2 regions of the Nocardia violaceofusca NBRC 14427 genome follow, and region 1 is predicted to be linked to the other one. Evidence: predicted binding sites of a transcription regulator. Region 1 holds the regulator's gene; the other holds the start of a gene.
The links. Region 1 encodes HspR, which represses chaperone genes until heat shock. Its sites were predicted from a motif close to ANNTGAGTNNNNNNNACTCANNT; they were not measured.
Positions count from the first base shown of each region.

Region 2: a site for HspR is predicted at 2,196-2,218, ahead of lon (endopeptidase La). Genes of this name have one in related genera too.

Region 1 is NZ_CAWMPM010000046.1:27,389-31,812, forward strand. It holds gene AC5592_RS31885 (FAD-binding oxidoreductase) at 1-383, shown strand, start outside; gene AC5592_RS31890 (globin domain-containing protein) at 413-1,582, opposite strand; gene AC5592_RS31895 (heat shock protein transcriptional repressor HspR) at 1,965-2,360, opposite strand; gene dnaJ (molecular chaperone DnaJ) at 2,360-3,532, opposite strand; gene grpE (nucleotide exchange factor GrpE) at 3,572-4,228, opposite strand; gene dnaK (molecular chaperone DnaK) at 4,225-4,424, opposite strand, start outside.
Region 2 is NZ_CAWMPM010000005.1:353,204-357,627, reverse strand. It holds gene lon (endopeptidase La) at 1-2,082, opposite strand, end outside; gene AC5592_RS06255 (TetR/AcrR family transcriptional regulator) at 2,350-3,084, shown strand; gene AC5592_RS06250 (AurF N-oxygenase family protein) at 3,109-4,158, opposite strand.

The DNA of each region.
Region 1 (4,424 bases):
CACTGCTGCTGGATCTGTCCCGTCGCCCCCAGCCGCCGCGCACCCATCTGTTCATCGGCGGGCGTAGCCCGCGCGACCTCTACGCCTCCGACATGCTCTACCTGCTCGCCGGCGAGATGCCTTGGCTGACGGTGATCCCGGTGGTCGAGAGGGCCGAGGATCCGAACTGGGTCGACCAGTGGTACGAGAGCTGCCGCGTGGATGTCGGATTCGATGTCGACGAGATGCTCGAGGGCACGCTGGCCGATGTGGTGGGCGATATGGGCCCGCTGCTGCACCACCAGGTCCTGGTGTGCGGCTCGCCCGGAATGACCCAGGCCACGCTGGAAGTGCTGGTCAATACGGGAACGCCGGCGGAGGCGATTCGCTTCGACGGGCTCTGATCCGCTCCGGGACCCGCTTCGGCGGGCGTCTAGAGCAGCGGATCGTGGCGGATGTTCTCGGTGGGCGTGCCCGCCGCCATCAACCGGAATTTGGTGGTCTGCACCGTACTCGGTGATCCAACGATCTGGACATCGCAGTCCGACCAATCGCCGCCGCGAGCCACCACGGCTCCGATCTGTCCCGTTTCACGCGGCGCTATGCCCGGAAGATCGGATTCGACACGCTCGGGGTGGTAGTACCACCAGGGGTTGTCGTCGCTTTCGGTGACCGGAACGACGGTGAGCCATTTGTTCGCGACGGCCAGTTCGCTCAGCGTCGGCAGATCGTAGAGATCGCACGGATGGTGGCCGCCGACGAACAGGTGAACCTTCGGATTGGATCTACGTCGGGACATCGCCAGCAATTGCGCTCGCAGCGGCGCGATTCCGGTGCCGCAGCCCACCATCAGCATCTTCCGGCGCGTGTTGCGCGGCACCCCGAGCCCGCCCAGCGGCGCCCCGAGCAGCCACTGGTCACCGATCGTGGTGTGGCCGACCATCGCCGGACTCACCCATCCGCCGCTGACGCTGCGAATATGGAATTCGATCTCGCCCTGGGGATTCGCCGGAATCGCCGGGGACAGGTACCGCCACATCCGCGGGCGGGCCGGGATCTGCACGCTCACGTATTGTCCGGCCGCATAGGACATGGGCTGGTCGAGCCGCAGCCGGACGACGACCAGATTGCACAGCACCTCGCGATGTTCGACGACGGTTCCGGTCCAGACCGGCGGTGTCGTCTCCAGTTCGGCGGCGCCGATCATCGTCTCCGTGATCAGCCCGAGGCCGGCATCCCAGGCCTGCTCCACCTCGTCGGTCCACAATTCGGTTCCGGCGTGGGCTCGCAAGGCGCTTTTGAGCGAATTGCCCACGGCGGCATAATGTTCGGCTACGACGCCGTATTTGCGGTGGTCGCGACCGAGCTGGGCCAGGAAGGGTAGTAGCTGCTCGGGCTCCTCCAGCCGGTCCACGGCATACCCGATGGCCTTGACCAGCCGGTCGCGCTGCACCTCCAGTGCCGCGGGGAAGAAGTCCCGGAGCTGCGGATATTCGGTGAAGAGCAGGGCGTAGAAGGAGCGGGCGAGTTGTTCGGGGCCGCCGTCCTCCGCGGCCACCGCCTTGAACGTCGTTCTGATCAACGCGACGGTCCGCGAATCCATCTGTCCACAACCCCATTTCGCACGTCGAACACGGGCCGGTCCGGTGAGCGCGGTGCCGCCGGACACGCGGCGCAGCCGATGGAGACCGAGTGTAGGCGAGGTTTGCCAGGTGCGGGACGCACTGATGGAACAACAGGGAGGTAATTCGGCGGAACCAAGGTCCGCGGGTGTGTAGGCCCCTGGAAACCGACCCAAAGACCGTGACACGCTAAGTATTTCGGCGTGTTCGGGAGTAGTCGTGCATGGCTCGATACGCGATTTTCAGATTTGCCGGTCGCATGCTGGGCAACCATCCGGCATCCGCAGACGCGAACAGCGCCCCCGATCGGGGGCGCTGTCGCACAGTGTGTTCGGTCGCGGAACTGCGCCGCGCCGAACCCGCTTACCGCCGTTTGTTGCGCGGCTGCCACACCACCAGTGCGGTACTACGTTGCGGTGGAGCCAGATCGGGCCGGTGCCCGGCGCGCAGGCGGTCGACCTCGGCGGTCAATTCACCCACCCGCTGCTGCAGCGCCTCGACCTGATTGGTGAGTTCGATGATCCGCTTGATCCCGGCCAGGTTGACGCCCTCGTCCTGCGACAGGCGCTGCACCTCGCGGAGCAGTTCCACATCCCGTGACGAATAACGCCGGCCGCCGCCGGAAGTGCGTTGCGGCGTAACCAATCCCAGCCTGTCGTAGGTCCGCAACGTCTGTGCGTGCATTCCCGCCAGCTGAGCCGCCACCGAGATCATGAAGTACTCGGTGCCGGTTGCCCGATTCTTCGGATCACCGTTCATTACGCACCTGCCCAACCTGCGCGCGGGTCGAACCCGCCGGCCTTCTCCGCCTCCGCGTAACGCCGTAGCGCCTCGGAGGCTTCGTCGTCCAGCTTCTGCGGTACCGCGACCTTCACCGTGACCAGCAGGTCACCGGCGCCGCCGCCGCGCTTGGGCACACCGCGCCCACGCACCCGCAGCGTCCGGCCGTCGGCGGTGCCGGGTGGCACCTTCACTCCGACTCTGCCTTCCAGTGTAGGCACGGAAACCGTTGTACCCAACACCAATTCGCTGTAGCTGACCGGCAGCACCAGGGTCAGGTCGTCGCCGTTGCGGCCGAAGACCTTGTCCTGGCTGACGTGCACGGTGACGTACAGGTCACCCGCCGGCGCGCCGCGCAGACCCGCCTCGCCCTGACCGGCCAGCCGGATCCGCTGCCCGTCGCGCACCCCGGGCGGGATGCGCACCGTGATGGTGCGGGTCCGGTTCTGGATACCGGTGCCGTGACAGTCGGTGCAGGGATCGTCGATGATCGAGCCAGTTCCACGGCAGTCGTCACAGGGTTCGCTGAACCCGAACGCGCCCTGGTTGCGGCTGATCACGCCGGTTCCGTTGCAGTGCGGGCACACTCGCGGGCTGGTGCCCGGCTTGGCGCCGCTGCCGTGACAGGTCGTACACGGCGACGGACTGGTCATCCGCAGCGGAACGGTCACGCCCTGGGCCGCTTCACGGAACCCGAGAGTCGTCTCGGTCTCCACATCGCTGCCCCGTCGCGGGCGCGACGTGGTCCGTGTGCCACCGCGGTTGAACAGGCCGCCGAGGATATCCCCCAGACCGCCGTCACCCGCGCCGGCGGCCGCACCGCCGAAGATGTCACCCAGGTTGAATTCGTTGGAGAAGCCACCACCGCCGGTGTAGCCGCCACCCGGTGCGTAGCCGCCGCGGCCGAAACCGCCGCTGGCGAACAACCGCCGGGCCTCGTCGTACTCCTTGCGCTTCTCCGGATCGGCCAGCACGGCGTGCGCCTCGCTGACCGCCTTGAAGCGCTCCTCGGCCTTGGTATCTCCCGGATTCTTGTCCGGATGCAGATCCCGGGCCAGTTTCCGGTAGGCCTTCTTGATCTCGTCCTGGGTCGCGCCGGAGGAAATACCCAGCTCTTTGTAGAAGTCCTTTTCCAGCCACTCCCGATTCACCGGGCATCTCCTCCTTCCGTCACGTTGCGCGACTGTGTGTTACTCGGCACCGTCGGCATCTCGGCCGGCATTCGCAGTGTCCGACGAGTCGGACAGATCCGCTACCCCATCGGTGACTCCGACCAGCGCATGGCGCAGGACGCGGTCGCCGAAGCGGTAACCCTTACGCATGACCACCCCGATCACCGGGTTGTGTCCCTCACCCTCGTGCTGCACGGCCTCGTGCAGGGTCGGGTCGAAAGGTTCACCCTCGGCACCGAACTCCTCGAGGCCCTGCTTCTGCAGCGCGTCGGCGAGCTTGTCCGCGACCGACTTCAGCGGTCCGGACTCGAGATCGCCGTGAGCACGGGCACGATCCAGATCGTCGAGCACACCGAGCAATTCGGTGACCACCGCGGCCTTGGCCGAATCGATGGCGGCCTTGCGGTCGCGATCGACGCGGCGGCGGTAGTTCGCGTACTCCGCGGTCAGCCGCTGCAGATCGGCAGTGCGCTCCGACAATTCGGCGCTGATGCTGTCGGCGAGGGCGTCACCCTCGGCGGCGGGGGCCGCGGCGGAATTCGCCGCGGCCTCGCTCACATCACCCTGCGGAGCGGACGGTTTCCCGTCCTGGTCGATCTTCCGGCTGTCGACGATGGTGACCGGCTCCTCTTTCGGGCCGTGGTTATCGAGCGGCCCGCCGCTGTGTTCCGTCACTTCTTCTCCGGCTCTTCCACGACCTCTGCGTCGACAACGGTGTCGTCACCGGCGGACGCGTTGCCCGCACCGTCGGCGGCGGCGCCACCCTCGGCGGCCGAAGCCTCGTAGATCGCCTGGCCCAGGGCCTGCGATTCGGTGGCCAGCTTCTCCACCGCGGACTTCACCGCGGCGATGTCGCTGCCCTGCAGGGCCT
Region 2 (4,424 bases), on a different contig from region 1:
GGTGACCATGGTGACACCCGCGGACGGACCGTCCTTGGGCACCGCACCGGCCGGGAAGTGGATGTGGATGTTGCGATCCAGCACCTTCGGCTCGATGCCGATCTCTTCCAGGTGCGAGCGCACATAGGTCAGTGCGATCTGCGCGGATTCCTTCATGACGTCACCCAGCTGACCGGTCAGGGTCAGCGAGCGTTCGCCCTCGGCGGCATTGGCCTCGATGTAGAGGACGTCGCCACCCGCACCGGTGACTGCCAAGCCGGTCGCCACGCCGGGGACCGAGGTGCGTTCCACCGAATCGGGGGTGAAGCGCGGACGGCCCAGGTAGTCCTTCAGATCACCGAGACCGATCACCAGCGACTCGGAACCGCCTGCGACACCGGGCTTTTCGCCGTAGCCGAGGGCGGGATCGTAGCTCAGGTCGAGCACCGTGGCATCCGAATCATCGTCCGCCGCAACCGTCTGCGCGGCGATCTCGTCCTGCGACAACCGTGTCGCGGCCTTGCGCAAGGCCTTCGCGAGCAGTCGCTCCAACTGGCGCACACCGGCTTCCCGGGTGTAGTTGGCGGCGATCTCCCGCAGGGCCTCGTCGGTGAACGACACCTCCTCGGCGGTCAGCGCATTCCGTTCCAGCTGCCGCGGCACCAGGAAGTCGCGGGCGATGGCCACCTTGTCGTCCTCGGTGTACCCGTCGACCGTGATCAGCTCCATGCGGTCCAGCAGCGGGCCGGGAATGGTCTCCATGACATTCGCGGTCGCGATGAACAGCACATCGGACAGATCCAGGTCCAGATCCAGGTAGTGGTCGCGGAAGGTGTGGTTCTGCGCCGGATCCAGCACCTCGAGCAGCGCGGCCGCCGGATCACCCCGGAAGTCGGAGCCGACCTTGTCGATCTCGTCCAGCAGGACAACGGGATTCATCGAACCCGCCTCCTTGATGGCACGCACGATCCGGCCCGGCAGGGCGCCGACATAGGTCCGCCGGTGACCGCGGATCTCGGCCTCGTCGCGCACACCGCCCAGGGCGACGCGCACGAACTTGCGGCCCAGGGCCCGCGCCACACTCTCACCCAGCGAGGTCTTACCGACACCGGGAGGTCCGGCCAGCACCATCACGGCACCGGAGCCACGACCGCCGACGACCTCCAGGCCACGTGCGGCCCGGCGGGCGCGCACGGCCAGGTATTCGACCATACGGTCCTTGACCTCTTCCAGACCGTGGTGGTCGGCGTCGAGTACCGCGCGGGCCGCCGAAACATCGGTGCTGTCGGTGGTTTTCACCGCCCACGGCAGATCCAGGACGGTATCCAGCCAGATGCGGATCCAGCCCGATTCCGGACTTTGATCGCTGCTGCGCTCGAGCCGGTCGACCTCGCGCAGCGCGGCCTCGCGGACGTTGTCGGGCAGCTCGGCGGTCTCCACCCGGGTGCGGTAGTCGTCCGCGCCGTCGGGCTCGCCGTCGCCCAGTTCCTTGCGAATCGCGTTGAGCTGCTGACGCAGCAGGAATTCCCGCTGCGACTTCTCGACGCCCTCGCGCACATCCTCACTGATCTTCTCGGTGACCTCGACCTCGGCGATATGGTCCTTGGTCCACCCGATCAGCCGGGTCAGCCGCTCGGCGACATCGGGAGTGCCGAGCAGTTCGCGCTTCTGCTCATCGGTCAGATACGGCGCGTAGCCGGCGGTGTCGGCCAGGGCCGACGGATCGGTCAGCCGGTTGACCACGTCGATGACCTGCCAGGCCTCGCGACGCTGCAGCACCGACACGACCAACTGCTTGTATTCGGCGGCCAGTTCCTTCGTGTGCGCATCGGGTGCGGGGGTGTCGACCGGTTCGGCCTCCACCCACAGCGCGGCGCCCGGACCGGTGACTCCGTGCCCGATCCTCGCCCGCTGCTCGGCCTTCAGCACCGCGGCAGCGGCGCCACCGCGCATCCGGCCGACCTGTTCGATGGTCGCGATCACACCGTAGGCGGCGTAGCCCTCGTCCAGACGCGGTGCGAGCAGCACGGAGTCCGACTTCGCGGCCCGTGCGGCGTCGATGGCGGCCTGTGCGGATTCGTCGAGCTCGATGGGGACGACCATGCCCGGCAACACGACCGGATCGGTCAGAAACAGCACCGGCAGACGCTGTGGAGTACTCACAGATTCAGCCCCTTCCAAAGCATGCCCCGGATCCTGTGTTTCTTCGCCTCCAGGGTTGAGCGCTACCTACTCAACTACAGGGTGTGCCGAGTTGTTCCGACCCCTTGTTCACCGGCAGCGAACGAGGCGTGACCGGCGCCGGCCGCATCCGGGCCGACCTCGAGCGAAGGTCATTCGCGGGGGAGCCGGTGATTTAAACTCGACCGCGTGGCGATTCCCTCCCCGTCCGAACCGGCCCCGATCGGGGGCCGGCAGGCGCGGTGGCAAACGCACAACGACAATCGGCGGGGGCGGATCGTCGGGGCGTTGATCCAACTGCTGGAGGAGTCCGGCGGCGGCGAGATCTCGATGCAACAGATCGCGAAGCGGTCCGGATTGGCGAAATCCGTGGTCTATCGCCAGTTTTCGGGGCGCGACGAACTGGATCGGCGGGCTCGGAGCGTGATCGCCGAGCAGTTCGTCGATACCGTCGACGCGGCGCTGGACATCTGGGACGGATCGATTCATCGGATCCTGCATCGCACGGTCGCCGCGGTCGCGGACTGGCTCACCGAGCATGCGCGGCTGTACGACTTCGCACGCAGCGGGCCGGCGATGGGCGACCCCGACGATGTGGACGCGCTCAGCAGTATCAAGGCCACCATCGCGGCGCGGACCCGGCTGCTCGTGTCGAGCCTGGCGGGGGTGATCGGGGTGGTCGACGAGGCCACGGCCGACACGATGACCTTCGCCATCGTGTCGATGACCGAGGCGACCGTCGGCCGCTGGGCCCGCGATCCGGACCCCCTGCTGAGCCGCGAACAGCTGATCTCCGAGGTCGCCGGCTACGCCTGGAGCGTGCTCGACGGCGCGGCCCGCGCCCACGGGTTGACCCTGGACCCCGAACTGCCGCTGATCGAACTCATCAACGCACTGGCCGAGGGAGTCGACGACATCCCCTGATCGGGCGCACCGAGTTTCGGCCGGTCAGGCCGCCAACCAGCCGACGAGAGAACCGACCACGGGCAGCCGCTCCGCCACCGCGGTCGCAGCGTTCCGCCGCTCGGGCTCACCGCGATACCTCGACGTATCACCGTCGACGTGCAGCAGTGTCCACAGCTTGCGCGTCACCGGATTCATCAAGCCGAGTTCGTCGGCGAGTTTGCGCATATCGCCGAAGTAGCCGGATAGGATCCGGCGCGAATTCGGGGACCGCCAGAAGGCGTCCTCGATCACCTCGCGTGGAATGTCGAATTCCTTCGCGAACGAGCGCGGTGGCGCCATGATCTCACCGGCCAGCCAGCGCATCGTGATCGGAAAAGCCAACGCGCACATCGCCTTACCGAACGGACTCATCCGCTCGATATGCGCCTTCAAGAACTCACCGGCGAAGGAGATGTGCCGGGCTTCCTCGGCGATGTGGATCTGCATGGTGCGCAGCACCGCCGGGGGCATCGACTCGCCCTCCCGGATGATCGCCTTCTGATAGTGGTCGATCGGCTCCTCACCACCGAGGATGCCGATGAACAGAATGGCGTGCGCGTAGCCGCCGGCCACGCCGATGAAAGGCGACAACGCGCGGAACAGCGGCCGCATCCCCGGGACGTCCACGCCGATCCGGTTGATCAACTCCTGGAACATCTGGATGTGGTTGCACTCTTCGGTCATCTCGTGCAGGCAGTAACGAAACTCCGGAGATCCGTTGGGGAGCTTCATGATGTACTGCATCATGCCGCGGATGAGGATGCTCTCGAAGGCGGCGCCGACCTTGATCACGTTGGCCGTGCGCCACTTTCCGATCTCGATCCTGCGCTCCAGCGGCAACGACTTGTACCAGTCGGTTCCGCCGAGCGGGTCGAGCTCCGGCGACAGCACCCATCTCGGATCGTCGGGATCGATCGCCAATTCCGGCGAATCCCAATCGATATCGAGATAGGGGTCGAAATTGCGATGGACCGACCCCTCGGACAGGATCGCCAGCATCTCCCGGTAGTCCGGGCCGAATATGTCGGTACGAATGGATTTCGACAGCGTCATCGATGTCTCCTCTGCTCCGCGGAACCCCCGCACCCGGTCGGCCCGGCGAGCGGGCTTCGCAGTGTGGCTCATCGGGCCTCCTAGCTCCCGGCCCCGAGGCTCGGCCCCGGCGGCGGTCGACACCCAGCAGGTGTGATCCTTCGAGGATATATGGGACTCGTAGTCCCACACAATCCCCGGAGCCCGGCGATTCGGACGGCGCCCGCGACCGCACCCTCCCGCAACTCCGGCCGAAACCGCGATGTCGATGCGATACTCGACCGGAT